2 regions of the Mesorhizobium sp. P2_E7 genome follow, and region 1 is predicted to be linked to the other one. Evidence: predicted binding sites of a transcription regulator. Region 1 holds the regulator's gene; the other holds the start of a gene.
What was found. The regulator PhoB, encoded in region 1, activates phosphate uptake and scavenging genes when phosphate is short. The targets are predictions, from matches to a motif close to TGTCATNNANCTGTCAT.
Positions count from the first base shown of each region.

Region 2: AC1DYC_RS06665 (bifunctional 2',3'-cyclic-nucleotide 2'-phosphodiesterase/3'-nucleotidase) is a predicted target of PhoB. The motif match lies at 3,436-3,452, and genes of this name have one in related genera.

Region 1 covers NZ_JBFUER010000003.1:236,951-251,816, reverse strand. The annotation lists gene AC1DYC_RS20280 (PAS domain-containing protein) at 1-3,251, shown strand, start outside; gene AC1DYC_RS20275 (PstS family phosphate ABC transporter substrate-binding protein) at 3,745-4,773, shown strand; gene pstC (phosphate ABC transporter permease subunit PstC) at 4,870-6,330, shown strand; gene pstA (phosphate ABC transporter permease PstA) at 6,327-7,643, shown strand; gene pstB (phosphate ABC transporter ATP-binding protein PstB) at 7,661-8,485, shown strand; gene phoU (phosphate signaling complex protein PhoU) at 8,527-9,231, shown strand; gene phoB (phosphate regulon transcriptional regulator PhoB) at 9,248-9,937, shown strand; gene AC1DYC_RS20245 (ROK family protein) at 9,968-11,203, opposite strand; gene xylF (D-xylose ABC transporter substrate-binding protein) at 11,472-12,512, shown strand; gene AC1DYC_RS20235 (sugar ABC transporter permease) at 12,658-13,974, shown strand; gene AC1DYC_RS20230 (ATP-binding cassette domain-containing protein) at 13,986-14,798, shown strand.
Region 2 covers NZ_JBFUER010000001.1:1,307,021-1,321,886, reverse strand. The annotation lists gene ald (alanine dehydrogenase) at 1-85, opposite strand, end outside; gene AC1DYC_RS06685 (Lrp/AsnC family transcriptional regulator) at 242-715, shown strand; gene AC1DYC_RS06680 (hypothetical protein) at 712-1,170, opposite strand; gene AC1DYC_RS06675 (5-formyltetrahydrofolate cyclo-ligase) at 1,305-1,967, opposite strand; gene AC1DYC_RS06670 (NAD(P)/FAD-dependent oxidoreductase) at 2,148-3,413, shown strand; gene AC1DYC_RS06665 (bifunctional 2',3'-cyclic-nucleotide 2'-phosphodiesterase/3'-nucleotidase) at 3,552-5,531, shown strand; gene AC1DYC_RS06660 (class I SAM-dependent methyltransferase) at 5,661-6,911, opposite strand; gene AC1DYC_RS06655 (hypothetical protein) at 7,174-7,308, shown strand; gene AC1DYC_RS06650 (Dabb family protein) at 7,424-7,714, shown strand; gene AC1DYC_RS06645 (GNAT family N-acetyltransferase) at 7,744-8,754, opposite strand; gene AC1DYC_RS06640 (hypothetical protein) at 8,751-9,728, opposite strand; gene AC1DYC_RS06635 (glycosyltransferase family 4 protein) at 9,725-11,017, opposite strand; gene AC1DYC_RS06630 (VOC family protein) at 11,302-12,174, shown strand; gene kdsA (3-deoxy-8-phosphooctulonate synthase) at 12,171-13,016, shown strand; gene AC1DYC_RS06620 (hypothetical protein) at 13,069-13,737, opposite strand; gene AC1DYC_RS06615 (dodecin family protein) at 13,883-14,086, shown strand; gene AC1DYC_RS06610 (PRC-barrel domain-containing protein) at 14,173-14,538, shown strand; gene AC1DYC_RS06605 (hypothetical protein) at 14,608-14,730, opposite strand.

The sequences.
Region 1 (14,866 bases):
AAAAATCGCGCCTGGCCGAGGCGGTGATCAACGCCGTCGAGGACCCGATTTTCGTCAAGGACGACAATCTGCGCTTCGTGTTCGTCAACGAGGCGTTCTCGGCGCTGTTCGGACAGACGCCGCAAGCGATGCTGGGCAGGCCCGGCGGCGACTTCATGCCGGGCAAGGACGCCGCGCTGTTCGAAGATAGCGAACGCGCCGTGCTGGCGACCGGCACGCCTTACGAGATCGAGGAGAATTTCGAGGTCGAGGGCGCCAGGCGCTCGCGCATCGTGCGCAAGAACCGCGTCGGCATGCCAAGTGGCCGCAACTATGTCGCCGGTTTCCTGTTCGACATCTCCGACATGAAGCGCCGCGAGACGGAAGCCGAAGACGCGCGCAAGACCCTCGCCACGGTGCTGGAATCGCTCCCCGCCGCCGTCATCATCTACGACCGCGACGACAAGTTTGTCTTCGCCAACCGCAAGCTGCAGGACACGCTGCCGGCACTGGTGCCGGCCTGGCAGCCCGGCAGCAGCTTCCGCGACGCGCTGGAACTGGGACACTCGGTCGGCTATTTCCGACTGAGCGGGGATCCAGAGATCGACAGGCTCTATGACGGCGACCGCGACGTCTGGCTCAACGCAATCCTCGCCCGCTACCACTTGCCGAACACCTCCTACGAGCGTCTCAATCCGGACGGCCGCTGGTACCAGGTCTACGATATGCGGACCGAGGACGGCACCTTCATCGGCGTGCGTGTCGACATTTCCGAGATCAAGAGCCGCGAAAAGGCGCTGCAGGATTCGATGCGCCAGATCGACTTGTTCCGCCACGTCATGGACGAACTGCCGGTCGCTGCGTTCATCAAGGCGCAGGATCTCAGCATCGAATTCGTCAACAAGGCCTGGTGCGCCATGACCGGCATCGCCAAGGAAGATGTCATCGGCCGCACCGATCGCCAGCTGTTCGGCGCCGACGATGCCGAAAGCTACAGCCATGACGACACCGAAGTGGTCGTCACCGGGGCAGTGCGCGAGGTCGAGGAGCCCGTCACACATCGCGACGGCACGGTGCGGCAGTTGATGACGCGCAAGAGCCGCCTGGTGGCGCTTGACGGCTCGGTGCATCTGGTCGGCTCCAGCACCGACATCACCGACGTCAAGGCGCGCGAGCAGGCGCTGGAAGAGAGCATGCGCGAGAACGAGGTGTTCCGCAATCTCATCGACAATGTGCCGGTGTCGATCTACGCCAAGCGCTCGGACCTGCGCCAATTCTACGTCAACAAGGGCTGGTGCGACTTGACCGGCCTCAGCAAGGAGGAGGCGATCGGCAAGACCGACGTCGAGATCTTCGGCGCGGACGGTGAGGCCTTCGTCGCCGGCGATATGGCCGTGCTGCGCACCGGCGAGACGCAGGAGATCGAGGAGACGGTGACGCTTGCCGACGGCAATGTGCGTCACCAGTTCGCGCGCAAGGGCGCGATGATCGCGTCGGACGGTTCGCTCTATCTGATCGGATCGACCACCGACATCACCGAGTTGAAAATGCGCGAGGCCGAACTGCGCGAGGCGCGCCAGCGCGCCGTGCTCGCCGACCGCGCCAAGTCGGAATTTTTGGCCAATATGAGCCACGAAATCCGCACGCCGATGAACGGCGTGCTCGGCATGGCCGAGCTGCTCGCCAAATCCGACCTCGACCCCAAGCAGAAGACGTTCACCGACATCATCGTCAAGTCGGGCAACGCGCTGCTTACGATCATCAACGACATATTGGACTTCTCCAAGATCGATGCCGGCCAGCTCGTGCTCGACCCGGCGCCGTTCAACCTGCCCGAGGCGATCGAGGATGTTGCGACATTGGTGTCGACACGCGCCAAGGAGAAAGACCTCGAACTGATCGTGCGCGTCGAGCCGGGCCTGGAAAGCCTGTTCATCGGCGATGTCGGCCGCATCAGGCAGATCGTCACCAATCTGCTCGGCAATGCGGTAAAATTCACCGACGAAGGCCATGTGCTGGTCGATGTCACCGGCGAGAGGGTTGTGGCCGGAACCAGGCTCACCATCTCGGTCACCGACACCGGCATAGGCATTCCGGAGGACAAGCTGAAGGCCGTCTTCGAAAAGTTCAATCAGGTCGATACCTCGTCGACCAGGCGCCATGAAGGCACCGGGCTCGGCCTTGCCATCACCTCGCGGCTGGTCGAGCTGATGGGCGGCGAGATCGGCGTCGAGAGCGCCGAGGGCAAGGGCTCGACCTTCTGGTTCACCGTCACGCTGCCCAGGGCCGGGCAGCAGACAGGGCAGCGCATCATGCCCGTCGACGTCACCGGTGCAAGGGTGCTGATCGTCGACGACAACGCCGTCAACCGCTCGATCCTGACCGAGCAGATGGTGTCGTGGACTTTCGATTCCTGCGCTGCCGAAAGCGGTGCCGAAGGGCTGAAGGTGCTGGTTGCCGCGGCCGCCTATGGCGTGCCGGTCGACTGTGTCGTGCTCGACTACCAGATGCCGGGGATGAGCGGTGCCGAAATGGCGCGCGTCGTGCGCAACACCGCGGGGCTCGCCGACACACCGATCATCATGCTGACTTCGGTCGACCAGTCGCTCGCCAACACCAGCTACCGCGATCTCGGCATCGATGCGCAGCTGATCAAGCCGGCGCGCTCCTCGGTGCTGCTGGAGACGCTGGTCGCCACCATCCAGCGCCATCGCCACGGCACAACAGACCCTGCGCCGGAGGCCGCAAGCGGCGGTTCCGGCGAAGCGATGGTACAGCCGACGTCGACAGCGACGGCACGGGGCGCGTCCGAGCGATCGCAACTGCACCCGCCGCCGCTGCGTGCCCGCGCCCGGGCAGGCGGCAACGAACGCGGGCTCGATATCCTCGTTGCCGAGGACAATGAGGTGAACCAGATGGTGTTCACCCAGATCCTCGGTGAAACCGGCTTCAGCTTCGAGATCGTCGGCAACGGCCGCAAGGCGCTCGATGCTTTCGGCCGGCTCAATCCGCGCATGATCCTGATGGATGTCTCGATGCCGGAGATGAACGGGCTCGAAGCCACGGCCGCGATTCGCCGGCTGGAGGAAGAGAGCGGCACGCATATCCCGATCGTCGGTGTCACCGCGCATGCCTTGAAGGGCGACCGCGAGCGCTGCCTGGAAGCCGGCATGGACGACTATCTGCCCAAGCCGATCAGTCCCAAGGCGCTGCTCGAAAAGGTCGAACGCTGGGCCGGCATCGCGAGCGAAGCCAAACGCGACGCCGGCTAACTGGTATCAGTACCGGGATTCGGCAGATCAGCGGCGTCCAGCGGTATGGTGCGATCGCACCATATCAAAGCTTGCGCCCATTCGGGAAAATGGCCGCAACAAACCGCTCATTCAGTTACGGGCGGGAGCAAGCGACCGCCGACAAGAAACAGCGTCGAAATCTACCCCAACGGACCTGTTTTTGGCGATGGCTCAGCCAAGATACGCTCTGGCCACGGGCAACGCGCTTCCGTCCGGTTTTTCTTTCTCGGCATCGCGGCCTGCGATCCGCCGGGACAAATGCCGACGCAAAATCCCGCAAGCTTATGATTCCAGCGGCAAACTGCGGCTCTGCCGGCGAGGCAGGCCGGCTGCGGCTTTCTGTGCGTCCATCCGACGTTACCGGGCTGACACGAAACTGTCATGCGACTGTAATAATCGAAGGCTATTGGCCTCAGCGGGCGCCGGCTGAAGAGGGCGCCGAGAGACCATCTTCCGAACAGGAGCAGGCCACATGAAGAAATTCCTCGTTACGGCATCGGCCGTGGCGGTAGCGTTCGCCGCATCGTCCGGTGTCGCCGCTGCGCGTGACCAGATCCAGGTCGCCGGTTCGTCGACCGTGCTGCCTTACGCCAAGATCGTCGCCGAGCAGTTCGGCGAAACCTTCACCAACTTCAAGACCCCGGTTGTCGAGTCCGGCGGCAGCGGCGCCGGCATCAAGGAATTCTGCAAGGGCGTCGGCGAAGACACCATCGACATCGCCAACTCCTCGCGTCCGATCAAGAAGGACGAGCTGAAGTCCTGCGCCGACGCCGGCGTGAAGGAAGTCCAGGAAGTCCGCATCGGCTATGACGGCATCGTTTTCGCCACCGACATCAAGGGCCCGGATTGGGCGCTGGTTCCCGCCGACATCTACAAGGCGCTCGCCGCCAAGCTGGTGGTTGACGGCAAGCTCGTCGCCAATCCGAACACCAAGTGGAACCAGGTCAACCCGAAGCTGCCCGACTGGGATATCGCTGCCTACATCCCCGGTGAAAAGCACGGCACCCGCGAAGTGTTCGAGACCAAGCTTCTCGACGCCGGCTGCGACAAGGCCGCCCTGAAGGCCGCCGGCATTGCCGACGACAAGGAAATCGGCAAGACCTGCATCGCCATCCGCAAGGACGGCAAGGCTGTCGACATCGACGGCGACTACACCGAGACGCTCGCCCGCATCGACTCCAACAAGACCGGCGTCGGCGTGTTCGGCCTCGCCTTCTACGAGAACAATGCCGACAAGCTGAAGGTCGCCACCGTGGAAGGCATCGTGCCTTCGACCGAGACGATCGCAACCGGCAAGTATCCGGTTTCGCGCCCGCTGTTCTTCTACGTCAAGAAGGCGCATCTCGGTGTCGTTCCCGGCCTCAAGGAATATGTCGAGTTCTTCCTTGACGACCAGATGATCGGCCCGGAAAGCCCGCTCGCCCAGTACGGCCTGGTTTCGGCTCCCGACGCCGAGCGTCAGAGCCAGCGCGACGCCTTCGCCGCCGGAAAGACGATGTAATCAACTGACCGGATCAGGGCGCGGACCAAATCCGCGCCCTGATTTTGCCGCTTGCCGCAACGGCGGCGGCGATCTGAATTTTCCCTGGGGTGGGTGATGTCGTCCTTGCTCGTACTCGCCATAGTCATTGCCATCGGCGTGGTCGCCTTCGTGATCGGCCGCCAGCGCGCCGCGGCGCAGGATACCGGCAAGGTCAAGCCGCATTCGCGCGCCCACTACCACGGCTGGTGGGCCTTTCTGCTCGCCGTCCTGCCTGCCGTCCTGCTGCTCGCCGTCTGGGACATTGGCTCGTCCTTCTATCTCGACCGGCACATCCACGCCGCCTTGCCCGAACGCACTGTCGACTCCAAGGTCGCCAGCGAAGCGCTCGACGCCAGCCTGGTGAAGAGCCTCGCCAAGGGTTTGCGCCGGCTCGATGCCGCTACGCCGCTTCCCGCCACCTTCGCTGAATTGCAGCCGTTGCTCATCGCCAAGGGCGTGGCGCTGGCCACCGACACGCAGGACTACATGATTCCGATCGCCGTCGAGGCCAACAAGGTCCAGGACAGGCTCGGCCTGTTTGGCGCGGTGATCACACTTGCACTGTCGATCGCCGGCGCCTTCTATGCGCTGCGGCAGATCGCGCCGCGCGCCAGGGCGCGCAACAATGTCGAGAGGCTGATGCTGTGGGGGCTGCTTGCGGCCTCGACCATCGCCATCCTGACCACGGTCGGCATCGTGCTGTCGATGCTGTTCCAGACCATCACCTTCTTCGAAAGCGTGTCGCCGATGAGCTTCTTCTTCGGCACAGTGTGGGATCCGCGCTTCGCCGCCGCCGGTTCGGGCGGCAGCCAGGGCCAGTTCGGCCTGATCCCGCTTCTCGCCGGCACGCTCTACATTGCCGCCGTCGCGCTGCTGGTGGCCGTGCCGGTCGGGTTGATGTCGGCGGTCTACATGTCCGAATATGCCTCGCGCAGCGTGCGCTCGGTGGTCAAGCCGGCGCTGGAATTGCTGGCTGGCATCCCGACCATCGTCTACGGCATCTTCGCCGTGGTCACGCTCGGGCCATTCATGCGCGACCTGTCGGCGGCACTCACCGGCGGCTCGCCGTTCATCCAGGGCCAGAGCATCTTCACCGCTGGCCTGGTGATGGGCGTGATGCTGATCCCGGTCGTGTCGTCGCTGTCCGACGACATCATCACCGCGGTGCCTCGCGCCATGCGTGACGGCTCGCTCGGCCTGGGCGCCACGCGCTCGGAGACGATCAAGCGGGTGATCCTGCCGGCGGCACTGCCCGGCATCGTCGGTGCCATCCTGCTAACTGCGTCGCGCGCCATCGGCGAAACGATGATCGTCGTGCTGGCGGCCGGCGTCGCCGCCAATCTCACCGCCAATCCATTCGAGGCGATGACGACCATCACCGTCAAGATCGTCAACCAGCTGACCGGCGATCTCGAGTTCAACTCACCGCAGACGCTGGTCGCCTTCGCGCTCGGCCTGACGCTGTTCGCGCTGACGCTGGTGATGAACATTGTCGCCCTCTACATCGTGCGCAAGTACCGGGAGCAGTACGAATGACCGACATCCCCCTGGACACGATGGCGGGTGCTGTCGCGCGCCCGCGCCGCGACATCGGGCTGAAGGCGCGCTACGCCGCCGAACGCCGCTTCCGCATCTATGGTGTGATTGCGATCTCGGTCGGCCTGGCGTTCCTGGCCATCATGCTGATCACCATCGTCTCGAAAGGCTACACCGCCTTCTGGCAGACGACGGTGACGCTGCCGATAACCTTCGACGAGAAGGTGATCGATCCCTCCGGCAAGCGCGCCACCGATCCGAACGTGCTGATCAAGGCGAACTATCCCAAGCTCGCCGAAAACGCACTGGTCGCCAAACTCGGCATCGATCCCGCCAACAAGCCGATGATGCTGAAGCTCAAGGGCTTCCTGTCGGAGGGCGCCCGCGTCCAGCTGCGCGACATCGTCGCCGCCGATCCCTCGGTGATCGGCACGACGCGTGACGTCAACATCCTGGCCGCCGCCAATCTCGACTCCGCCTTCAAGGGCCAGATCGACCTCAGTGTCGATGAAGCCCGCCGCAAGGTGTCCAACCAGCAGATCGATTGGATGAACAAGCTCAAGGCCGATGGCGTGATGGCCGAGCATTTCAATACGGGCCTGTTCACCTATGGCGCCTCCAGCCGGCCTGAGACGTCGGGCATGGGCGTGGCGATCATCGGCTCGTTCTACATGATGGTGATCGTGCTGTTGCTGGCGCTGCCGATCGGCGTCGCCGCCTCGATCTATCTTGAGGAATTCGCCAAGAAGAACCGCTTCACCGACCTGATCGAAGTCAACATCAATAATCTGGCGGCGGTGCCGTCGATCGTCTTCGGCCTGCTCGGGCTTGCCGTGTTCATCAACTTCCTCGGCATGCCGCGCTCGGCCGCCTTCGTCGGCGGCCTGGTGCTGACATTGATGACGCTGCCGACCATCATCATTGCCACGCGCGCCGCCCTTGCGGCGGTGCCGCCGTCGATCCGCTCGGCAGCGCTTGGGCTTGGCGCCTCCAAGATGCAGATGGTGTTCCAGCACATCCTGCCGCTGGCCGCGCCCGGCATCCTGACCGGCACCATCATCGGCCTGGCGCGCGCGTTGGGTGAGACCGCACCACTGCTTCTGATCGGCATGGTCGCCTTTGTCGCCGACTATCCGAAGACACCTTTCGACCCGGCAACCGCGCTACCGGTGCAGATCTACATGTGGGCAAACGAGGCCGAACGCGCTTTTGTCGAGCGCATGTCCGGCGCCATCATCATCCTGCTGGTCTTCCTCATGGCCATGAACATCACCGCGATCGTGCTTCGGCGCCGGTTCGAGCGGCGCTGGTAGAAAAAAGGCAATTTGGTATGAACATCATGACCGAACAGTCCCTTGAAAACGCAGTGGGCGACAAAATGAACGCCAAGTCGAACGAAGTGATCAAGATGCGCGGCGACAAGGTCGGCGTGTTCTACGGCGAGAAGCAGGCGCTGTTCGACGTCAATCTCGACGTCCGCCAAAACCAGGTGACCGCGCTGATCGGCCCGTCCGGCTGCGGCAAGTCGACCTTCCTGCGCTGCCTCAACCGCATGAACGACACCATCGATTCAGCGCGGGTGACCGGCAAGATCACGCTCGATGAGGACGACATCTACGACAAGAACATCGACGTCGTCGAACTCAGGGCTCGCGTCGGCATGGTGTTCCAGAAGCCCAATCCGTTCCCGAAGTCGATCTACGAGAACGTCGCCTACGGCCCGCGCATCCATGGCCTGGCCAAGCGCAAGTCCGACATGGACCAGATCGTCGAGTCGAGCCTGAAGAAGGCGGCGATCTGGAACGAGGTCAAGGACCGCCTGCAGGAACCCGGCACTGGCCTGTCCGGCGGCCAGCAGCAGCGCCTGTGCATCGCGCGCGCCATCGCGGTCTCGCCGGAAGTGATCCTGATGGATGAGCCCTGCTCGGCGCTCGACCCGATCGCCACCGCCCGCGTCGAGGAGCTGATCGACGAACTGCGCCAGAACTACACTATCGTCATCGTCACCCACTCGATGCAGCAGGCAGCGCGCGTGTCGCAACGCACGGCGATGTTCCACCTCGGCTACCTGGTCGAGGAGGGCGCCACCGACAAGATGTTCACCAATCCCGACGACAAGCGCACCCAGGACTACATTACCGGCCGCTTCGGCTGAGCCGTCCAGCGGTTGAATTTTCAGGCACGAGGACCAGGATCATGGGTGAACATACCGTCGCCTCCTTCGATGAAGAGTTGGGCCAGATCAGCAAGCTGATCCGCGACATGGGCGATCTGGCCGGGTCGATGGTCAGCGGCTCGACCAAAGCGCTGCTCACGTCGGACAACGCGCTGGCGCAGCGTGTGGTTTCCGATGATGCCATCATGGACGCGCGCCAGCGTGAACTCGACGACCGCGCCATCACGCTCATCGCCAAGCGCCAGCCGATGGCCAACGATCTGCGCGCCGTGGTCGGTTCGATCCGCATGGCCGGCGACCTCGAGCGCATCGGCGATCTCGCCAAGAACATCGCCAAGCGCGTCGGCACTGTGGGCTTGAGCGTCACGCCGCGCGACCTCTCGCATTCCATCGATGCGATGGCACAACTGGTGCTGATCCAGGTGCAAGGGGTGGTCGAGGAATATGCCGCCGCCGATGCGGCCGCGCTGGCGAAGCTCAGGAATGAGGACGAGCGCATCGACGTCAAATACACGTCGGTGTTTCGTGAACTCTTGACCTACATGATGGAAGACCCGCGCAACATCACTGCCTGCACGCATCTTCTGTTCTGCGCCAAGAATCTGGAGCGCATCGGCGATCATGTCACCAACATCGCTGAAAATGCGTATTATGTGCTGACCGGCCAGCAATTGCCTGCCAATCGCCCGAAGCAGGACGAGACGGCGATGGCCACGTCGGCCTGACAAGGGTGAACTGCTGATGATTGCGCCACGCATCATGGTCGTGGAGGATGAGGAGCCGCTGGGCGTGCTCCTCCGCTACAACCTCGAATCCGAAGGCTACCAGGTCGAAGTGGTAACGCGCGGCGACGAGGCCGAAATCCGGCTGCAGGAAAATGTGCCCGACCTTCTGGTGCTCGACTGGATGGTGCCGGCGGTGTCCGGCATCGAGCTTTGCCGGCGGCTCAGGATGCGGCCCGAGACCGAGCGATTGCCGATCATCATGCTGACCGCGCGTGGCGAGGAGAGCGACCGCGTGCGCGGGCTTTCGACCGGCGCCGACGATTATCTGGTCAAGCCGTTCTCGACGCCGGAATTCATGGCGCGCGTGAAGGCGCTGCTGCGCCGCGCCAAGCCGGAAGTCCTGTCCAGCGTGCTCAAGGTCGGCGACATCGTGCTCGACCGTGAATCGCACCGAGTCTACCGCAAGAAGAGCGAGATCCGACTGGGGCCGACCGAGTTCCGCCTGCTCGAATTTATGATGCGCCACCCCGGCCGTGTGTTCTCACGCAGCCAGCTGCTCGACAATGTCTGGGGCGAGACGATCTACATCGACGAACGCACGGTCGACGTGCATGTCGGTCGCTTGCGCAAGGCGGTCAACAATGGCCGCATGCCGGACGTCATCCGCACCATCCGCGGCGCCGGCTACGCCATCCGCGAAGACTAGAGCCCGGCGCGCCGGGCCGTCGCCGGCCTCTCAGGCGACGTGCTTGCCGGTCTTCGCTTGAATGCCGGGCGCGAAAATCTCCTGGTCGACGAAGCTTAGCGCCCGCATGGCGCAGCCCTCGCGGATCAACGGCAGTTCGTTGGGCTCGGTGTCGAAGGAGATCGACTTCGAGTGCTGGCCGCCGGCGGTCTGGGCGATCGCCTCGCGCAATGCCGGCTCGATCAGGTCGAAGGCGGCGGCGCTGACACCGACCATGGCGACAGGGGCGGGGTCGATCAGCGCGAACAGGCTGCCAAGGCCGAAGCCGAGCGCCTCGCCCGCCTTGCGATAGGCTTCGCGCTCCGGGCCATCCGTCTCGCGGGCGCGTGCGGCCAGCGCCCGCATGTCGGCGTCGCCGACATCGACCGGTTCGGCATCCTCGCTCATCATCTTTGCGCTGCGCCAGATAGCGTAGTTGCCGGCATAGGCCTCGACGCAGCCGCGCCGCCCGCAACGGCACAGCGCGCCGCCGGGCCGGTGGATCATGTGGCCGAACTCGCCGCCGGACGAATGGGTGCCGGTGAACAGTTCGCCCTTCAGCACCAGCCCCATGCCGATGCCATGCGAGAGCAGGATGGCGATGAAATCGTCGCGATAGCGGTCAGGCTGGCGCCATTGCAGCGCCACCGCCATCATGTTGCAGTCGTTTTCCATGGTGGCCGGAATGCCGAATTCCGCTTCCAGTATGTCGGCGAAGGCAATGTCGGTCAGCGGTGTGATCGGCGACCACAGCATGGCGCGCGCATGCGAATCGGTGATGCCCTGAATGCCCATGGCAATGCGGGCGACGCTCTGGACGTCGAGGTCGGGATCCTCGAGCCGGCGTCTGACAATGGCAGTGCATTCGCCGATCAGTTCGTCGCGCGAAATGGTCAGCGTGTCGAGCCGGCGCTGTTCCTCGGCGACCACCTGGCCGGCATAGTCAATGACGGTGACGGAGAGGAAGTTCAGCGACAGCACCACGGTCATCACCGCCGCCGCTTCCGGGTTGAGGCCAAGGCCGACCTGCGGCCGGCCGCGTTTCAGCGCGCCGGTCTCGCCGGGCTTGCTTTCGGCCAGGATGCCTTCCGCAATCAAATCCGACGAGATCGCCGATATGGTCGAATGGCTGAGGCCGGTGGTCGCCGCGATCTCGGTCCGCGACGGTTGGCCGGCACGGCGCACGGCCGAAATCACCATCGCACGGTTGCGACGGCGCAAATCGTCGTGGCGGATTCCAACCGACATTTTTGTTTCCTCCCGGTCCTCCTCGCGCCTCATGATAATGAAGGCGGTCAGGGGCGCTACGCAAATATTGGCAGAAGCCGGCGGCGCTGTCATTGTTTATTGCGAGTCTCGAAAAAATTCGCGGAGGCCATCAGATTCCATCAGAATCGATGTTGACAGCGCCTCGCCGTTGGACCAGTATTTTTTCGAGGCTCGAAAAAATAGAGCCTCTGTGTGCCGGCCTTCGGGCCAGTTTTGTCGCGCCGCGCGCGGCGCAGGGAGGATTAACATGAACAGATTTGCAGCCGCCATGCTGGCGGGTGTCGCCATGTCGCTGACGCTGGTGTCGGTCGCGCAGGCGAAGGACAAGGTCATCGGCGTGTCGTGGTCGAACTTCCAGGAAGAGCGCTGGAAGACCGACGAAGCGGCGATGAAGGCGGCGATCGAGGCTGCCGGCGACAAGTATATTTCCGCCGACGCGCAGTCCAATCCCGGCAAGCAGCTGACTGACGTCGAAAGCCTGATCTCGCAGGGCGCCAATTCGCTGATCATCCTGGCGCAGGATGCCTCCGCCATTGGCCCGGCGGTGCAGAAGGCGCTGGACGAAGGCATTCCGGTGGTCGGCTATGACCGCCTGATCGAGAACAAGGACGTCTTCTACCTGACCTTCGACAACAAGGAAGTCGGCCGCATGCAGGCTCGTGAAGTGTTCAAGGCCAAGCCGGAAGGCAACTATGTCTTCATCAAGGGCTCGGGCTCCGATCCGAATGCGGATTTCCTGTTCGCGGGCTCGATGGAAGTGCTCAAGGAAGCCATTGACTCGGGAAAGATCAAGAATGTCGGCGAAGCCTATACGGACGGCTGGCTGCCGGCCAACGCGCAGAAGAACATGGAACAGTTCCTGACCGCCAACGACAACAAGGTCGATGCCGTGGTCGCGGCCAATGACGGCACCGCCGGCGGCGTTGTCGCCGCGCTGACGGCGCAGGGCCTTGCCGGAACGGTTCCCGTCTCGGGCCAGGACGGCGACCATGCCGCTCTGAACCGCATCGCGCTCGGGACCCAGACCGTATCGGTGTGGAAAGACGCGCGCGAGCTCGGCAAGAACGCCGCCGAGATCGCCTCGCAGCTCGCCGACGGCAAGAAGACGAGCGATATCGCCGGCGCCAAGGATTTCACCACGCCTGGCGGCAACACCGTCAAGTCGCTGTTCTTGACCCCCGTCGCGATCACCAAGGACAACCTCAACGTCGTCATCGACGCCGGCTGGATCAAGAAGGACGAAGTCTGCACCGGCGTCGCCGCCGGCAGCGTCGCAGCCTGCAACTAAGCTTGGTCTGTTTCCATTCGATATCGACGCCGCGGCCCAAAGCCGCGGCGTTTTCTCAACAAGATTTGTGTTTCCGCCAGAGGCGGCTAACTTCTAGGCTGTGGTCCGGCATCCGCGTCAGACGGCAAGCCGCTGGGAGGACATCATGACCGACACAACCTCGCCTTCGCAGGCCGACACAGCGCGTGCGTCGGAACTCGGCCCGGTCGCCCGGTTCCTGAAGGCGACCGAGATCGACACCCGCATGCTCGGCATGATCGGCGCGCTGGTGATCATCTGGATCGGCCTGCATATCCTGTCGGGTGGTCTCTTTCTGACGCCGCGCAATTTGTGGAACCTGTCGGTGCAGACATCAGCCGTCGCCATCATGGCTTGCGGCATGGTGCTGGTCATCGTCATGCGCAACATCGACCTATCCATTGGCTCGGCCGAAGGGGTGATAGGCATGGTGATGGGCTTTGCCCAGGTGCACTTTCTGGTGCGCTTCATCGGGCTGGAACTCGGCAATCCGTGGATCTGGGTTCTGGCTTTGGTCATCGGCCTGGCGCTCGGTCTTCTCATCGGTGCCTTCCAGGGCTTCATAATCGCCTATCTCGAAGTGCCGGCCTTCATCGTCACGCTGGGCGGCCTGTTGGTCTGGCGCGGCGCAGCGTGGTGGGTGACCAGCGGCCAGACCGTGGCGCCGCTCGACGCCACTTTCCAGCTGATGGGCGGTGGTCCCGCCGGGTCGATCGGCGCGACCTGGAGCTGGGTTGTGGGCGTCGTCGCCTGCCTTGCCGTGGTGTTTGCGTTGTTCAACGGGCGCGTGCAGCGCAAGCGCTTCCGCTTCCCGCTGCGCCCGGTCTGGGCCGAAACCCTGATGGGCACCGTTGCCTGCGCAATCATCCTGGGCGCGGTGTGGGTGGCCAATTCCTATCCATGGCCGGTCGGCATCGTGAACCGCTATGCGGCCGCCCACAACATCACCGTGCCCGATGGCGGACTGTTCATTGCGCATGGCATCGCCATTCCTGTGCTCATGGCAATCGCGGTCGGCGTTGTCATGACGTTCATCACCAACCGGACGCGCTTCGGCCGCTACGTCTTTGCCATAGGCGGCAATCCGGAAGCCGCCAATCTGGCGGGCATCAACACGCGCTGGATCACCATGAAGGTGTTCATGATCATGGGCGTGCTGGCAACGATCGCCGCGGCGATCTCATCGGCCCGGCTGAATTCGGCCACCAATGCGCTTGGCACGCTGGACGAGCTGCTGGTGATTGCCGCCGCCGTCATCGGCGGTACCTCGCTCGCCGGCGGTTCGGGAACCATCATCGGTGCCATGCTCGGCGCGCTTTTGATGCAGTCGCTTCAGTCCGGCATGGTGCTGCTCGGTGTCGACTCGCCGCTGCAGAGCATCGTCGTCGGCGCCGTGCTCGTCATCGCGGTGTTTCTCGACACCGTCTACCGCAAGCGGGTTTAGGGAGAACGATCATGACTGAGAAAACCGCTCCCTCCGCTGCTCCCGCGGGCACGCCACTGGTCGACATGCGCAACGTCTCGATCGCTTTCGGCGGCATCCGCGCCGTTGACGATGCCTCGGTCGATCTGTTCCCTGGCGAAGTGATGGCGCTGCTTGGCCACAACGGCGCCGGCAAATCGACGCTGATCAAGATCCTGTCCGGCGCCTACAAGCGCGATGCCGGCCAGATTTTCGTCAACGGCCAGGAGGCTTCGATTTCCAACCCGCGCGATGCCAAGAAATACGGCATCGAAACCATCTACCAGACGCTGGCGTTGGCCGACAATGTCGACGCCGCCGCCAATCTGTTCCTCGGCCGCGAAATCATGACGGCCTGGGGCACGCTCGACGATGTCGCCATGGAGGCCGAAGCACGCAAGGTGATGGGCCGGCTCAATCCGCGCTTCCAGCGCTTCAAAGACCCGGTGATCAAGCTGTCGGGCGGCCAGCGCCAGTCGGTGGCGATTGCCCGCGCCATCCTGTTCAACGCGCGCATCCTGATCATGGACGAACCGACGGCGGCTCTTGGTCCGCAGGAAACGGCGCAGGTCGGCGAGCTGGTCAAGCAACTCAAGGCCGACGGCATCGGCATCTTCCTGATCAGCCATGACATCCACGACGTGTTCGAACTTGCCGACCGCGTCTGCGTGATGAAGAACGGCCAGGTCGTCGGTACCGCGCGCACCACCGACGTCACCCAGGACGAGGTGCTCGGCATGATCATCCTCGGCAAGTGTCCGCCCGGCGCCATTCCGGGTCCGGGCGCGCTGAAGATCGCCGCCTGAGACAAACACTATTATCGGCTGACGGTCATCTTCTCCGATGCGCGATCGATAAGCCGGCTAACATCTGG
Region 2 (14,866 bases), on a different contig from region 1:
GCGCGACATATTCGCGGACCGAGCCCGGCGTCAGACCGACGCGGTATTCATGGTTCTTGATTTCCTTGGGGCAGCCGACGCGCATTGTCTTCTCCTCATCCGGCCCTTTTGGGCTCGTTCCCTGTATGAACCCAGTGAACCACGAATCGTTGCGCAGGTGTTTGCGAATGCGCTTGCGCGGGATCATGCGTTTCGATAATCGTTGCGCCAAATAGCATGTTTTTCGCAGGAATCACTAGAAATGCCGCTCGATAGGATCGATATCGCCATTCTCGAGACTTTGCAGAAGGATGGGCGCATACCCAATGCGGCGCTGGCCGAAAGAGTTGGCCTGTCGCAGTCTGCCTGCTCGCGTCGCCTCGACAATCTGGAGAAATCCGGCACCATTCGCGGCTATCACGCCCGGCTTTCGAATGCCGCGCTCGGCCACCAGATGACGGCGATCGTGCACATCTCGCTGTCGGGGCAATTCGAAAAGACGCTGTCTGATTTCGAGGCGGCGATCAAGCGCTGCCCGAATGTGCTGTCCTGCCACCTGATGTCGGGCGAATACGACTACATCCTGCGCATCGCCGCCAAGGACCTGGTCGACTATGAGCGCATCCACAAGGAGTGGCTGTCGGCGATGCCGCATGTGACCAAGATCAATTCGTCATTTGCCTTGCGCGAGATCGTCGATCGGACCGCCATGGGCATGAAGCCGGAACTGGCTTAACGCCAAAGGCAGATCCGGACGTCCTTCCCGATATAGCACGCGCCTTCGCGGCGAAGGTCTTCCCAGCGTTCATCGCCGTGCGTTGCGCGAATGTCGGAGTTGCCATAGCCCGCCCAGACATAGCCGTCCTTGTAGACATCCGCCCAGTAATCTTCGGACATTTCACCGGCGCCACTATGCGTGTCGGGATAGTCGATCCCTGCAAAAACTTGCCGGGGCCCCTGGATGTTGAAATCGCCGCCTTGCTCGATTTGATAGGAGCACCGTCCGGTTATGCGGGTCTGACCGTCAGCAACAAGCAGGCAGCGGCCCCATTTATAGCCGCTCGGCAAACGATGCCGTGGTTGCGCATGCGCAGGCGAAAAGGAAAACGCGATTGCAAGGGCGGTTGCTATGGTTCGTCCGATCATCCGTGTCACCCGTTGCGAAGCAATCAGTTCAGAGCGGCTGGACATGGTTGGATCCGCCCGGAGCGCCTGTCGAAATGATGCTCCGCAGCGTGGCCACCTTGAAGATCATGCTATTCGTCGACCAAGTCGGATTTTTGGCATTAGCGAAATCCAGCCGGTTTCATTTGTTGAACGGGCGCTTAGGCCTCGGTCACCAGCCGGTCCATCGGGATGTCGTGCGGTTGCGGGTAGATGGTGGGGATGCGCTGCAGTTCATAGCCGACGCCGATGACCAGGGGCTTGAACGGCATTGCCGCCAGCGTTCGATCGAAGAAGCCGCCGCCATAGCCCAGGCGGTAGTTTTGCGGATCGATGCCGACGATCGGTGAAATGACGATATCGGGCAGCACCGGGTCGCCTTCGGCCGGGATCGGGATGTTCCAGACGCCTTTTTCCAGCCGGTCGCCCGGGACGTAAGCGCGGAAGATCAGTGGCTGTCCCTTCTCGATAACGACGGGCAGCGCCGTGCGGCCGCCGCGTTCGTTGACCGACGCCATCCAGGGCCGCAGGTCCGGCTCGCCGCGAAACGGCCAACAGAGGCTGACCATGCGGCCGGCAATGTCGCCGATCACCGCGTCGAGACCGTCGGCAATACGCTGCGACATGGCTGCGCGCGCATCGGCTGAAACAGCAAGACGCGCCGCGATCAGCCGTTCGCGCTCGGCCTTGCGCCAACGGCGCACATCGGTCCAGTCGGACAAAGGCGAGCGGAATTCCGGATCGAGCTCATGCATGAAGCAAGGCGGCGAGAAATATTGCGCCGGGCCTTCGCCATCTTTGGCGTCGTCATGATCGTTGGCCATGCCTCACTCCCGTGATCCTGGCGTGTGAGGCTATACCCGTCCGAGCCTGCCGACATAGGCATTCGCGACATTGGAAGGCGAGTCTTGGGCAGCCTTGATGCATGGCAGTCTTGCGCTCTACGAGATTGTTGCGGTGCACAAAAATCACTAGATAAGGATGGTGAAAACGAGGTGAGTGCGATGAATGAAACAAGCCATCATGTCGTTGTCGTGGGGGCGGGATTCGGCGGTCTCGAACTGACCCGGGCGCTCTCCGGTGCACCGGTGCGCATCACCATGATCGACAAGCGCAACCACCACCTTTTCCAGCCGCTGCTCTACCAGGTGGCGACGACGTCGCTGGCGACGTCGGAGGTTGCCTGGCCGATCCGCCATCTGTTGCGCAAGCGCAAGGATGTGACGACGCTTTTGGGCAACGTCACCGGCGTCGATCGCCAAGCCAACCGCGTGCTGCTCGAGGACGGCAGTTCGGTTCCCTACGACACGCTGGTGCTCGCCACCGGCGCCCGCCACGCTTATTTTGGCCATGACGAATGGGAGCCGTTTGCGCCCGGGCTGAAGACGCTTGAGGACGCCACCACGATCCGCCGCCGCATCCTGCTTGCCTTCGAGCAGGCCGAGCGCGAGACCGATCCGGCCAAGCGCCAGGCGCTGCTAACGCTGGTCATTGTCGGCGGCGGCCCGACCGGCGTCGAGCTTGCCGGCACCATCGTCGAGCTCGCGCATGAGACGCTGCGCGGCGAATTCCGCAACATCGACACGCGTGAGGCGCGCGTGGTGCTGGTCGAGGCGGGCGACCGAATCCTGGCCAATTTCGCGCCGCAACTGTCCGACTATGCCCGCAAGGCGCTGGAACGGCTGGGCGTCACCGTCGAGCTTGGCCGCGCCGTCACGCGCCTGGATGCCGAAGGCGTCGTCTTTGGCGATACCCATCTTCCCGCGCGGACGATCCTGTGGGCCGCCGGCGTTGCCGCCTCGCCTGCCGGAGAGTGGCTGGGCGCGCCGGTCGACCGGGCGGGCAGGGTGATGGTCGAGCCCGATCTGACCGTGCCCAACAACCCGGAGATCTTCGTCATCGGCGACACAGCGCATGTGTTGCGGCCGGATGGCAAGCCGGTGCCAGGCGTGGCGCCCTCCGCCAAGCAGGAGGGCAAGCATGTTGCCGCGACGATCAAGGCGCGGCTGACCGGCGATAGCGCGCCGCGTCCGTTTCGCTACCGGCATGCCGGCGACCTCGCGACGATCGGCAAGTGGGCGGCCGCGATCGATTTCGGCTGGATCAAGCTCACCGGCTGGGTCGCCTGGTGGCTGTGGGGCGTGGCCCACATCTACTTCCTGATCGGCTTCCGCAATCGGCTGTCGGTATCGCTTAGCTGGCTATGGATCTATTTTACCGGCCAACGCAGCGCTCGGTTGATCACCCAGGGCGATGACGACAAGGGCTGAGGTCTTCCTGTCGGCCACGGATATTCATCCAGCCGTCACCTTTTGCTGATCGATTGACTTCCCGATGGACATGGCCAGTTTTCGGCGCGAAGGTTTCGGCCGGGGCTGGGCTGTTCACGTCGCTGGGAAGGAAAACCAATGTCGCCTTTGCTCCACCCCGTCTCCCGCCGCGGTTTTCTTGCCGGTGCGGCCGCTACAGGCGCGCTGATCATGCTGCATCCGTTCTCCGCCCGCGCGCAGGCCAACCAGGCGCATCTCAGGATCATGGAGACCACCGACATCCACGTGAATGTGCTGCCTTACGATTACTACGCCGACAAAGCGAACGACACGATGGGCCTATCTCGTACGGCGTCGCTGATCGCGGCGGTGCGCAAGGAAGCCACCAATGCGATGCTGATCGACAATGGCGATCTCCTGCAGGGCAATCCGATGGGCGATTACATCGCCTACGAAAAGGGCCTGAAGGATGGCGATCTGCATCCGATCATGAAGGGCATGAACCTGCTCGGCTATGAATGCTCGACGCTCGGCAATCACGAGTTCAATTACGGCCTGTCGTTTCTCGACAAGGTGCTGGCCGGGGCCAATTTTCCGTTCGTCTGCGCCAATCTGATCCGCGGCACCGAGCTTGCCGCCAACCCGCGCGACGACAAGCTCTATCTCAAGCCCTACGTCATCCTAGACAAGAAGATCAAGGACGGGTCGGGCGCCGAGCAGCCGATCAAGATCGGTATTATCGGCTTCGTGCCGCCGCAGATCATGGTCTGGGACCTGAAGAACCTCGAAGGCAATGTCCGGACGCGCGGCATCGTCGAGGCGGCCAAGGCCTGGGTGCCTGAGATCAAGGAGGCGGGCGCCGACATCGTCATTGCGCTCTCGCATTCCGGCATCGATATCAAACAGGGCGATGGCATGGAAAACGCCTCGTTCTTCGTCGCCGGCGTCGAGGGCATCGATGCGGTGTTCACCGGCCATCAGCATCTGGTTTTCCCGGGCAAGAAGGACTTTCAGGCGCTTGACGGCGTCGACACCGAAAAGGGCACGCTGCAAGGCAAGCCGGCGGTGATGGGCGGCTTTTGGGGTTCGCATATGGGCCTGATCGACCTTTTGCTGGAACGCGATGTATCGAAATGGCGCGTGGTCTCGGCGACTTCGGAGGCACGGCCGATCTACGAGCGCGTCGACAAGGCGAACAAGCCGACGGTGGCGGACGACCAGCGCATCGTCGATGCGCTTAAGGCGGACCACGAGGCGACGCTTGCCTATGTTCGCCGCCCGGTGGGCAAGACGTCGGCGCCGCTCTATTCCTATTTCGCGCTGGTGGCCGACGATCCCTCAGTGCAGATCGTCAACCAGGCGCAGAGCTGGTACCTCAAGAATATCTTGAAGAGCACGCAGTGGAAGGATGTGCCGCTGCTTTCGGCGGCCGCACCCTTCAAGGCCGGCGGGCGCAACGGTGCCGACTACTACACCGATGTGCCGGTGGGCGACATCGCCATCAAGAACGTTGCCGATCTCTATCTCTATCCGAACACGGTACGGGCGGTTGAGATCACCGGAGCGCAGGTCAAGGAATGGCTGGAAATGTCGGCCGGCATTTTCAGGAAGATCGAGGCTGGGAAAGCCGACCAGGCGCTGATCGACACTGAATTCCCGTCCTACAATTTCGATGTGATCGACGGCGTCAGCTACAAGATAGACCTGTCGCAGCCGCCGAAATACGATGCCAAGGGTGGCGTCGCCAATGCCAGCTCCAGCCGCATCGTCGACCTCAGCTTCGGTGGCAAGCCCATTGATCCTGCAGCGAAATTCGTCGTCGCCACCAACAATTACCGCGCCGGCGGCGGTGGCAATTTCCCTGACATCAACGCTTCGAAGATCATCTACGAGGCGCCGGACACCAACCGCGACGTGATCGTGCGCTACGTCGTCAGCGAGGGCACGATCAATCCCTCGGCGGACGACAATTGGTCGTTCACGCCGCTGCCTGGAACCAGCGTGGTGTTCGAGACCGGCCCCAAGGCAAAGGATTATATCGCCTCGGTGAAATCGCTGAAGATCGAGCCGGTGGGCGAGGGCGAAGCGGGGTTCGCGAAGTACCGCATCCTGCTTTGAGGGGCGGGCGGGCAGATGCCCGCTCACACTGGAGCAATTCCAGGAAAAGTGTGAGCGGTTTTCCCTTCGGAATTGCGTCAAAACAAAGCGATTGAGTGTTTCGCCGTTTCCGTGAAACGGTGAAACGCTCTATGCCTTGTAGACCACCTGGCGCACGTCGATGTAGCTGGCTCTGAAGCCGGCTTCGCAATAGTGGAGGTAAAACTCCCAGAGCTTCTTGAAGCGGTCGTCGAAGCCGAGTGGGACGATCTTTTCCCACGATTGCCAGAAGCGGTTACGCCATTCGGCCAGCGTGCGGGCATAGTCGTCCGGGAAGACGCGCTCGCGCAGATGGGCAAGGCCGTGGTCACTGCCCAGAGATTTCAGGATCGACGGCGTCGGCAGCATGCCGCCCGGAAAGACATAGCGCTGGATGAAGTCCGGCCGCGCCCGATAGGTGTCGTAGGCGGCCTCGTTGATGGTGATGATCTGCAGGCCGGCGGTGCCGCCGGGCCTCAGGCAGGCCTTCATCTTGCCGAAGAACACAGGCCAGTATTTTTCGCCGACCGCCTCGAACATCTCGATTGAGGCGATGCGATCATAAGTGCCTGTTTCGTCGCGATAATCCTGCAGCTTGATGTCGACCTTGTCGGCCAGCCCCGCCTTCTGGATGCGCTCCTTGGCGAAGTCGTGCTGTTCGCGGCTGATGGTCAAGCCGGTGACGCGGCAGCCGATCTCGCGCGCCGCAAATTCGGCAAAACCACCCCAGCCGCAGCCGATCTCCAGCACATGGTCCTTCTTGCCGATGCCGGTGTCCTTGGCCAAGGCGCGGTATTTGGCGGCCTGCGCGCTTTCAAGGTCGTTGGCGCCGGTCGCATAGAGCGCCGACGAATAGGTCATGCTCGGATCGAGCCATTGCTTGTAGAAGGCGTTGCCGAGGTCGTAATGCGCCGAAATGTTGCGCTTAGAGCCGGTGCGGGTGTTTTCGTTGAACCAGTGGCGGATGCGCTGGACGGTATTGATGAGCCAGCTGGCGCCGCCGGCGATGCGTTCGCCAACGGCCGAGTTGACGACAAACAGTTCGAGGAAGCTGGTTACATCAGGGCTTTCCCAGTCGCCGTCCATGTAGGATTCGGCAACGCCGATGGTGCCGCCGGAAAAGGCACGGCCGGGCAGGCGCCAATTCTTCAGCACCAGTTCGGCGTCGGGACCGGGCGCATTGCCGCCGACAAGAACGGCGCGGCCATCCGGCATCCTCACCTTCAGCGAACCGCGCGGCAGTTTCATCGCCGCCGACAGCACCATGCGCGCCTTGGCCGGCAAGCCCTTGACGATCTCGGCGAAGTTGAGTTCGTCCAGCCTGATGGCGTCGCCTATGCCTTTGTATTCCTTGACAGCCATCTCACATCCCCCTGCACTTTCGCGGTGACGGCGCAACATCTGCCGGCCTCCACATCCTCCACATTTCATTCGCCGGGCGCGAACCCCGCACCCTGCGTGAATTTTCGCCACAATCTTCCACCGCATCCACCAGAACTTCAAGAGGCAAGCTGTGGGCGCGGCTGGGCCAAAAACAGCCGGCTCGAGGCCAGAATTCGCGGGAGAGCGCGACCCTCGGCGAAATCACTATGGTTACGAACCGCCACATACGTTAGTTTCAGCCATGCGTTACGTCGTCGTCATCATGGCCATCGCCTTTTTCCTGATCTGGGACGGCCTCTACAACAGTGGCCGCTATCTCGACACTTCGGTCAGAGAGATGTCGCGCATCGTTCGCTACGTCACCGGCGGGGGCTAGCTTTTTGCGCCTCTGCAAAGTTGCCTTCCGGCACCGCCGGGCGCGACATCGTGGCGGTTGACGCAGCCGTCCCGCTCACACAAAACATGCCGGCAAATCTGATGTGGAGGCAGGCGTGATCCGGCATATCGTTTTCTTCAGCGCGCGGCGCAAGGACGATGTCGAGGCAGTGCGCACGGGCTTGCTCAACCTGGGCAAGATCCCGCATTCAAACCTGTTCGAGGTGACGCTCAACACCAAGGTCGACCCGCTGTCGGACGCGATCGATGTGGTCGTCTATGCAGAGTTCGAGGACGATGCGGCGTTGGCCGCCTACAAGGCGCACCCGCTCTATGCCGAGACGACCAGCCGGGTCAAACCGTTGCGCGAATTGCGCTATTCGGCCGATGTCGTGGCGGTGGCCTGATCGGGCAGGCAGGAAACCTCGCCCGTTTTTCACAAGCGGAATTCATACATCGGGCTGCGCGAACAGCCGAAGCCTGCCTTGAACGGCTCGTCGCCGATGGTGAAATCGAAAGATGTGCCGCCATCCACCGCCCACGCCGCCATGACACGGTCGAGTGCGACGCGGCCGGGAGAACGTCGGCTGTAGAGGGGGTAGTTGCAGGCGAGCAGAATGTAGCGAAAGCATCCGCCGTCGACCAACCCGAAGACAAGCGCGATGCAACCGTCTTCAGTGGCGAGGCGGTAGGTTCGCGCCAGTCCTGAGCATGCTCCCCTGGTGGCGACGTCGATGTAGAATTCCAGGCCGTGTGTCGTCTGCAACGGGTCACCGCGAAAGCGCCCTGCGCGGAAGTCGCGTGCCGCAACCATGGCCGAGCGAACATCCTGCGCTTGCACAAGCTCCAGCCGAAGCCCGCCTCTATCTGCCAGCCGGCGCGCCTTGCGGTCGAGAGTCGCAGCATGAAGCGTGCCGAGATTGGAGCGCCGCCATTCTGCGTAGGGAAAGCTGTAATCCACAGCGTGCGCACCGAAGTCGAGCGTCAAGGGTTCGGTTCCCAGGAGCAACCGCCATTGATGCACATGGTCGCGATGCACGGGCCCGATCGTCAGCCTGTGATGTGGGCCAAGGACATCGCGAAAGCACTGCACCGTTTCCGGCCCCGGCAAAGTGCCGTCGGCCATAACCGGGCAGGCATAGTCGGTCACGCCGAGAAAAGCGTATTCGATGCGGCTCAACCCATCCAGATCAGCGAGCCGGACCAGCGGCACGACAAGGCGAAGGTCGCCTTGGGCATCGCGGCCTGTCACCACGAGCGGTTTTGCGCCATGCGCTGGCGCCAGGTGACGGTAGAAGGCGGCAAGCCAGTCCGGGTGCTGGAAGGCTGACATTCGCGCCTGGCTGAACAGCCGGTGGTATTCCACCGAACCGAAATCGAAATGGTCGGTGACCTCGAATTTGAGTGACCGGCAGGCTGTCAGACCGGTGCGCCCGTGCAAGATCAAGCACGCTTCAGCCCCGTGAAAAGCCGCTTGAACATCTGCTGCCGCTGAAGGGCAGGGTCGTCGAGCACAATGCGGTCGTAGCTCGGCATGTTGATGGCGCGCAGCGCCCCGTACAACCTGTCCTCGGCAAGCCGCTGCGTCTCTATCCTGGCCGGATACGTCTCGCGATAGAGCGTGCGATGCGAGGCATGGTAGGGATTGGTGTTGATTTCGAAAATCTGCGGGCGCCCGTCCACCAGCGAGAAATCGGCGCGGCCATAGTCGATGCCGGCGAGATCGAAAGCCTGCCGCAAGACATCGTCGTACAGGTTGTCGGCAACGAAACGGCGCTCATTCTCGACGAAGTTGTCGAACATCGGATGGTCGAGCACACGCTGCTCGTCCTCCACATCTTTGGCCACCCAGCTGAAGTCGACGACATTGTGATGGGCAATCATACGGTATCCGACCCGATAGGTGGCAAAACGCTGCCAGACTCCGGGGCTGACCTCCTGGCCGGCGTACTCTATGACCAACTTGCCGGTCAGCGGAATCCCGTTCAGTTTCATCCGGTCGAGGGTTGCATCGAGCGCCTCCTGATCGGCGATCAGTTCGAGATCGCCCGAGAGGTGATCGAACTCGTTGCGGATAAACACGGGGAACGAATTCGGTCGCGGCAGGCTTTCGCAGCGCCAGGCCGAAAAGCCGTTGATCCCGGCCCTGTTGAGGGTCGTCAGCAACTCATAGCGGCTGTGCACGCGAGCCGGATGATTGAGCACTTGGGCGCCGCCTTGTTCGAGCTTGTTGGCAAGCTTCGCGGCCAGCGCGATCTCGAAGTTGGAGAGACGTTCGTGGTCGGTGAATATCCAGGTGCCGGAGCACAGTTCCTTCTGCCGGAACAGGCGCTCGTAGCTCCAGCGGCGCGCATTGCCCAGCTGGCGCACCAGATGCCGAACGGTATAGGCATGACTGCGCGTGGTGACGATGTTGATCAAGTCGCATCCGGCGAACCGCCGTCCTCCTGCAAAGCCAGCCTCGTTGCCAGACAGTGCGATCCATGGGGGGCGTCACTGAATATCGAGGCGTACAGGTCGAGGTTGAGTGCAACCGCCGAACCGATCGAGAAATCTCCGACCCGCCGGAGGCCGCGTTCGACTAAAATCTGCCGCGCTGCCTTGTCGGCGACGAGTTCCAGCGTTCGGTCGACAAGCTCCGCGCACTGGCCTTCCGGCACCAGTGCCAAAGCCGGCGGCGAGCCGGCGACATCGGCGACGCCGCCCACGGCATAAGCGACGGCAGGGACACCGGCGGCCATCGCCTCGAGCAGGACGCTGCCCAGCACCTCGCGTCGCGACGGCAGGATCATGACGTCGGAAATCCTGAGCGCCTTCTTTACCTCGGCCGGCTCCAGGAAACCGGTGATGGCCCAGGCGTCGGGCCGGGCGATCGCCGTAAGCGCCGTTTCAAGCTTGCGCCGGTCGGGACCGTCGCCGCAGATCAGCACGAACAAGCCTTGTTCGGACAGTCGCTCGACAAAGGCTGGCAAATCCTGCCAGCCTTTTTCGGCACTGATGCGGCCGATGAAGCTGACGACCGGCCGGTCAGCAGGAATAGCATGTTCGGTGCGCAACGCCTGTAGCGCCTCGTGAGCGATCGGGCTTTGAAAGGCTGCAGCGTCGACCGCGTCGGCAATGACCGGCACCTTCCTGCGATCGAGCCCCATCTCGGCTGCGATCTCCCGGCCATATCGTTCGGTCAAGGCAATAACCCGGTCGGCGGCGTGCAAGGCCTTTTGCTCCACCCAGCGTGTCACGTCATAAGGCTTGCCCTTAAGCCGCAGCGCTTCCTGAAGACCCGACCACAGCGGCGTGTTCATCGACACGACAAGCGGGATGTTCAACCAGCTGACGAGGAGAGCGATCGCTCTGCACCAGATGGAATGGTTGAAGTGGATGTGGACGACGTCATAGCGGGTACGGGCGCGAAAAAGCTCCGGCAGCGCCGCCAGAAACCAGGTGAAGCAGAGCAAGGGGCCGGCCATCATCTCAGGCAGCCAGCAGCCGGCGCATGTGACGCGCATCCTTGGCGACAGCTGCACTTGCCTCGGGCTGCCCGGAATGTAGGTGGTGAGAACGGTCTGGGAGACGCCCGCCCGGTCCATGCCTTGCGCGATGGTCCAGGTCTGGTTCTGCAGCCCGCCGACCGGGTCGAAAGCCGCCGGCCATGTGCCGGGGCGATAGAAATGCGGCGTGATCCGCAAGATCCTGAACGTGCTGCCCGTCATCTATCGCTCAATCCACAAGTCCAAACGGGCCAGAAATTCAAACGGGGGCAACGGTTGCCATTCGAAAACCGAATCGCACTTCAGCGCCTTTTCACCCAAAGCGAGACTGCCGACATCTCCCGCGCGGGGGATGCCGTCGCGCCAGCTTGGCTTCCGGTTTGCGTAAAATTCCAGGAAACCGTCCAGGAATCGCATGCTTCATCATGGGCGGACGCGGCCGCGATCCGAACGCCAGCGGCAGAAACGCTTGAACCAATTTCCGGAATGATGCACACCGCGCCGGCATGATCAGCAAACCCCATCCGCTTGACCATCTGGTGCTGCCGACGGCGAGCCTCGCTGTGGCGCGGGCGCGGCTGGCATCGCTTGGCTTCATCGTCGCGCCGACCGGCATTCACCCTTTCGGCACCGAAAATTGCTGCGTGTTTTTCGCCGACGGCACCTATCTCGAACCGCTCGCGGTCGGCGACGAGCAAGCAGCGGCAAGGGCGATTGCCGATGGCAATGTCTTTGTCGCGCGCGACCAGCTCTATCGCACCAGTCTGGGTGATGAGGGCTTTTCCGCTGTGGTGGTAGGCACCGGCAATGCCGATGACGATCATGCGCGCTATGTCTCGGCCGGCCTGTCGGCGGGAAATAGCTTGAGCTTTTCGCGAGCCTTCTCGGATACGGCCGGAAAGAGCGATGTGGCGTCGTTCAAGCTGGCTTTCGCTTCCAGCGCCGGCTCAACGGACGCTTTTCTGTTTGCCTGCGAGCGGATCAATGCGCCAAAGATCGACCGCTCGGCCCTGCAGGCCCATGCCAATGGCGTGTCCGGCATTGCCGAAATCGTGGCGGTCAGCGATGCGCCTTCCACGCAAATCAGCCTGATCTCGACTGTGGCAGGCATGAAGCAGGAGAGCGGCGCGGTCTTCGACCTGCCGAATGCGTGTCTGACCGTTCTCGATCCTGGGGCTTTCACCGCGCGCCTCGGCATTGCGGCCGGCGCGCCGACAGACCTTCGTTTCGCGGCAATCGTCTTTTCGGTCCGCAGTGCCGATGCCACGGCGACGCTGCTTGCAGCCAACGCCATCCAGCACGATATAGCGGGCAACGAAATTGTCGTGCAGCCGGCATCCGGGCAGGGCGCGGCTTTTATCTTCCGGGAGATCAAATGAACAAGCCCCTGTCACCGAATTCGTCGGTAACCGTCGGCAACGTCGTCTTCGACAACCATGCAGCCCTAGCGCTGATCGCCGGCCCATGCCAGTTCGAATCGCGCCAGCATGCCTTCGACATGGCCGGCGCGCTAAAGGAATTGACCGGCAAGCTCGGCATCGGCCTCGTCTACAAGACCAGCTACGACAAGGCCAACCGCACCTCGCTGTCGGCGACGCGCGGCGCCGGGATGGATGCAGCACTTCCGGTCTTCGACGAACTGCGCAAGGAATTTGCGCTTCCCATTCTGACCGACGTCCACACCGAGGAGCAGTGTGCGATCGTGGCACCCCATGTCGATGTGCTGCAGATCCCTGCCTTCCTGTCGCGGCAGACCGACATGCTGGTCGCCGCCGCCAGGACCGGCAAGGTGATCAACGTCAAGAAGGGCCAGTTCCTCGCCCCCTGGGACATGAAGAACGTCGTCGCCAAGATCACCGGCTCCGGCAACGCCAATGTGCTCACCACCGAGCGCGGCGCTTCCTTCGGCTACAACACACTGGTGTCGGACATGCGGGCTTTGCCGGTGATGGCCGAGATCGGCGCGCCGGTGATTTTCGATGCCACTCATTCGGTGCAGCAGCCGGGCGGGCAGGGCGGTTCTTCCGGCGGCGAGCGCCGCTTTGTCGAAACGCTGGCCCGTGCTGCCGTGGCCGTCGGCGTCGCCGGCGTCTTCATCGAGACCCATCAGGATCCGGACAATTCGACCTCCTCCGACGGTCCGAACATGCTGCCGCTGAAGGACATGCCGGCTCTGCTCGAAAGACTGATGGCCTTCGACCGCATCGCCAAGGGCCACTAAAGCATCCTGGCGGGTGCGATGCGTCGGCGCCGGGACATCAGTTGTTCTGGCCTTATCGCCTCATGTCGATCGCGAAGACCGCGTAGTAGTCGACGCCCGGCATCGGCGCCGTGACGGTCAGTATCCAGCGCACATTGCCGTGCTGGCGCTCGTAAACCGGCGGTCCGTTCGATGGCAGCGCATCGGCCGGAATTGCGAAGGCGAACGGGATGCCCACGCTCGACTGCACCGAACCGCGCGGAACGACGAGCTTTTCCTCGAATTTGAGCTCTTCCTTGTAGGTCGATTTGTCCCCGGCGATCGTATTCACTGCCGGTCCGCCGACGCGGTAGGTGCGGATGCATCGCAATTTGACGATGTAGTCGCCGGATGGAGCCAGATCGCGGCTCGACCGCAGCAGGCCTTGGAAGCGTCCGCCGGATTTTGCCGGGCCCGCCTCTAGAGTCGTCGCGCCAAACTTGCGCACGCGCAGCGTGTCGCGGATCGCCTTCAGCAATGCGTAGAGCCCGATGGCCGCAAACACGACCGGGACGAAGACAAGAGGATTGAATTCGCGGTCGGTGACATTGAAATTGAGCGGCAGTTCGAAATACCACGGGATCAGGACGGCGATCAGCAGCATGGCGCCGGCGAAGAAGTAGCCGCTGGACGCATTCGCGGCATTGGCGTCGACCACAGGCGGCTGCGCCGCTGCTGGCTGCTGACTGCGCCTTCGGGCCATTGCCGCCTCACCAAACAACGGGACGTTGTTTCAATGACATGCCGGGCGGCAGCGTGACAATGCCCCTTGGGCGCCGACGCTTGTGGAAGGCATAAGCCGGCTGTAGGCTCCTCCTCGCAAATGAGCGTCTTGGCAGGAGGAAGCCATGTCTGTTGCCCGCGTCACCGAAATCACGTCGTCGTCAAAGAAGAGCTTTCAGGACGCCATCGAGAAGGGAATTGCGCGCGCCTCAAAGACCCTGAAGAACGTCGAAGGCGCCTGGATCCAGGACCAGAAGATCGTCGTCGAGGACGGCAAGATCGCGGCCTATCGCGTCAACATGAAGGTGACGTTCATCCTCGCGGAATGACCGTCTAACGTTTTCAAAAAATCGGGAACTTTCGCCCGCGCGCCTCATTGTCAAAGTACCATCAACGACAATGAGGAGCATCTGACATGACCACTCAAACAGGCCACACCGAAGCCATCGCCGCTTCGCGCGTCATCGGCACGTCGGTCTATAACACCGAAGGCAAGAGCATCGGCAGCATCGAGGACATCATGCTCGACAAGACGTCGAACGGGATCATGTTCGCGGTGATCGGGTTTGGTGGCTTCCTCGGCATTGGCGAGAAGTATCATGCCATTCCGTGGGCAAGCCTCGACTATGACGAGGATAAGGGCGGCTACGTCGTGCCGTTTTCCAAGGACCAGCTGAAGGCGGCTCCGTCCTATTCGATCAATGAACTGGCCGGCGCCGATGGCGAGACCGCGCGTGACGCTTCGTATGACTATTACAAGGTCAGGCCCTACTGGCATTGATCAGCAGCACTGATGGCTGACGTGAAAAGGCCCCGAGATCGGGGCCTTTTCAGTGCAACAGGACGGTTCCTATTCTGCGGCGTAAAGCGTCGACAGTTGCGTTGCCGCCTTCGGCGGCTGCTGGGTGTCGCATGACGTCAGGAACGCCGCCGCGATCAGGAACAAACTCACGATACCGCTCAACTCGGACATGGCGAAACTCCTCCTGTTTCGCCCCGCGCGGCAGCATCCTAATCGACGCCTCGATTGTTGCTCGTGAATTATCGTGACGCCATGTTGTCGAACGTGATCGGGGCATGCTCAAGCGAGCAGCCCGGCATGCTCAAGC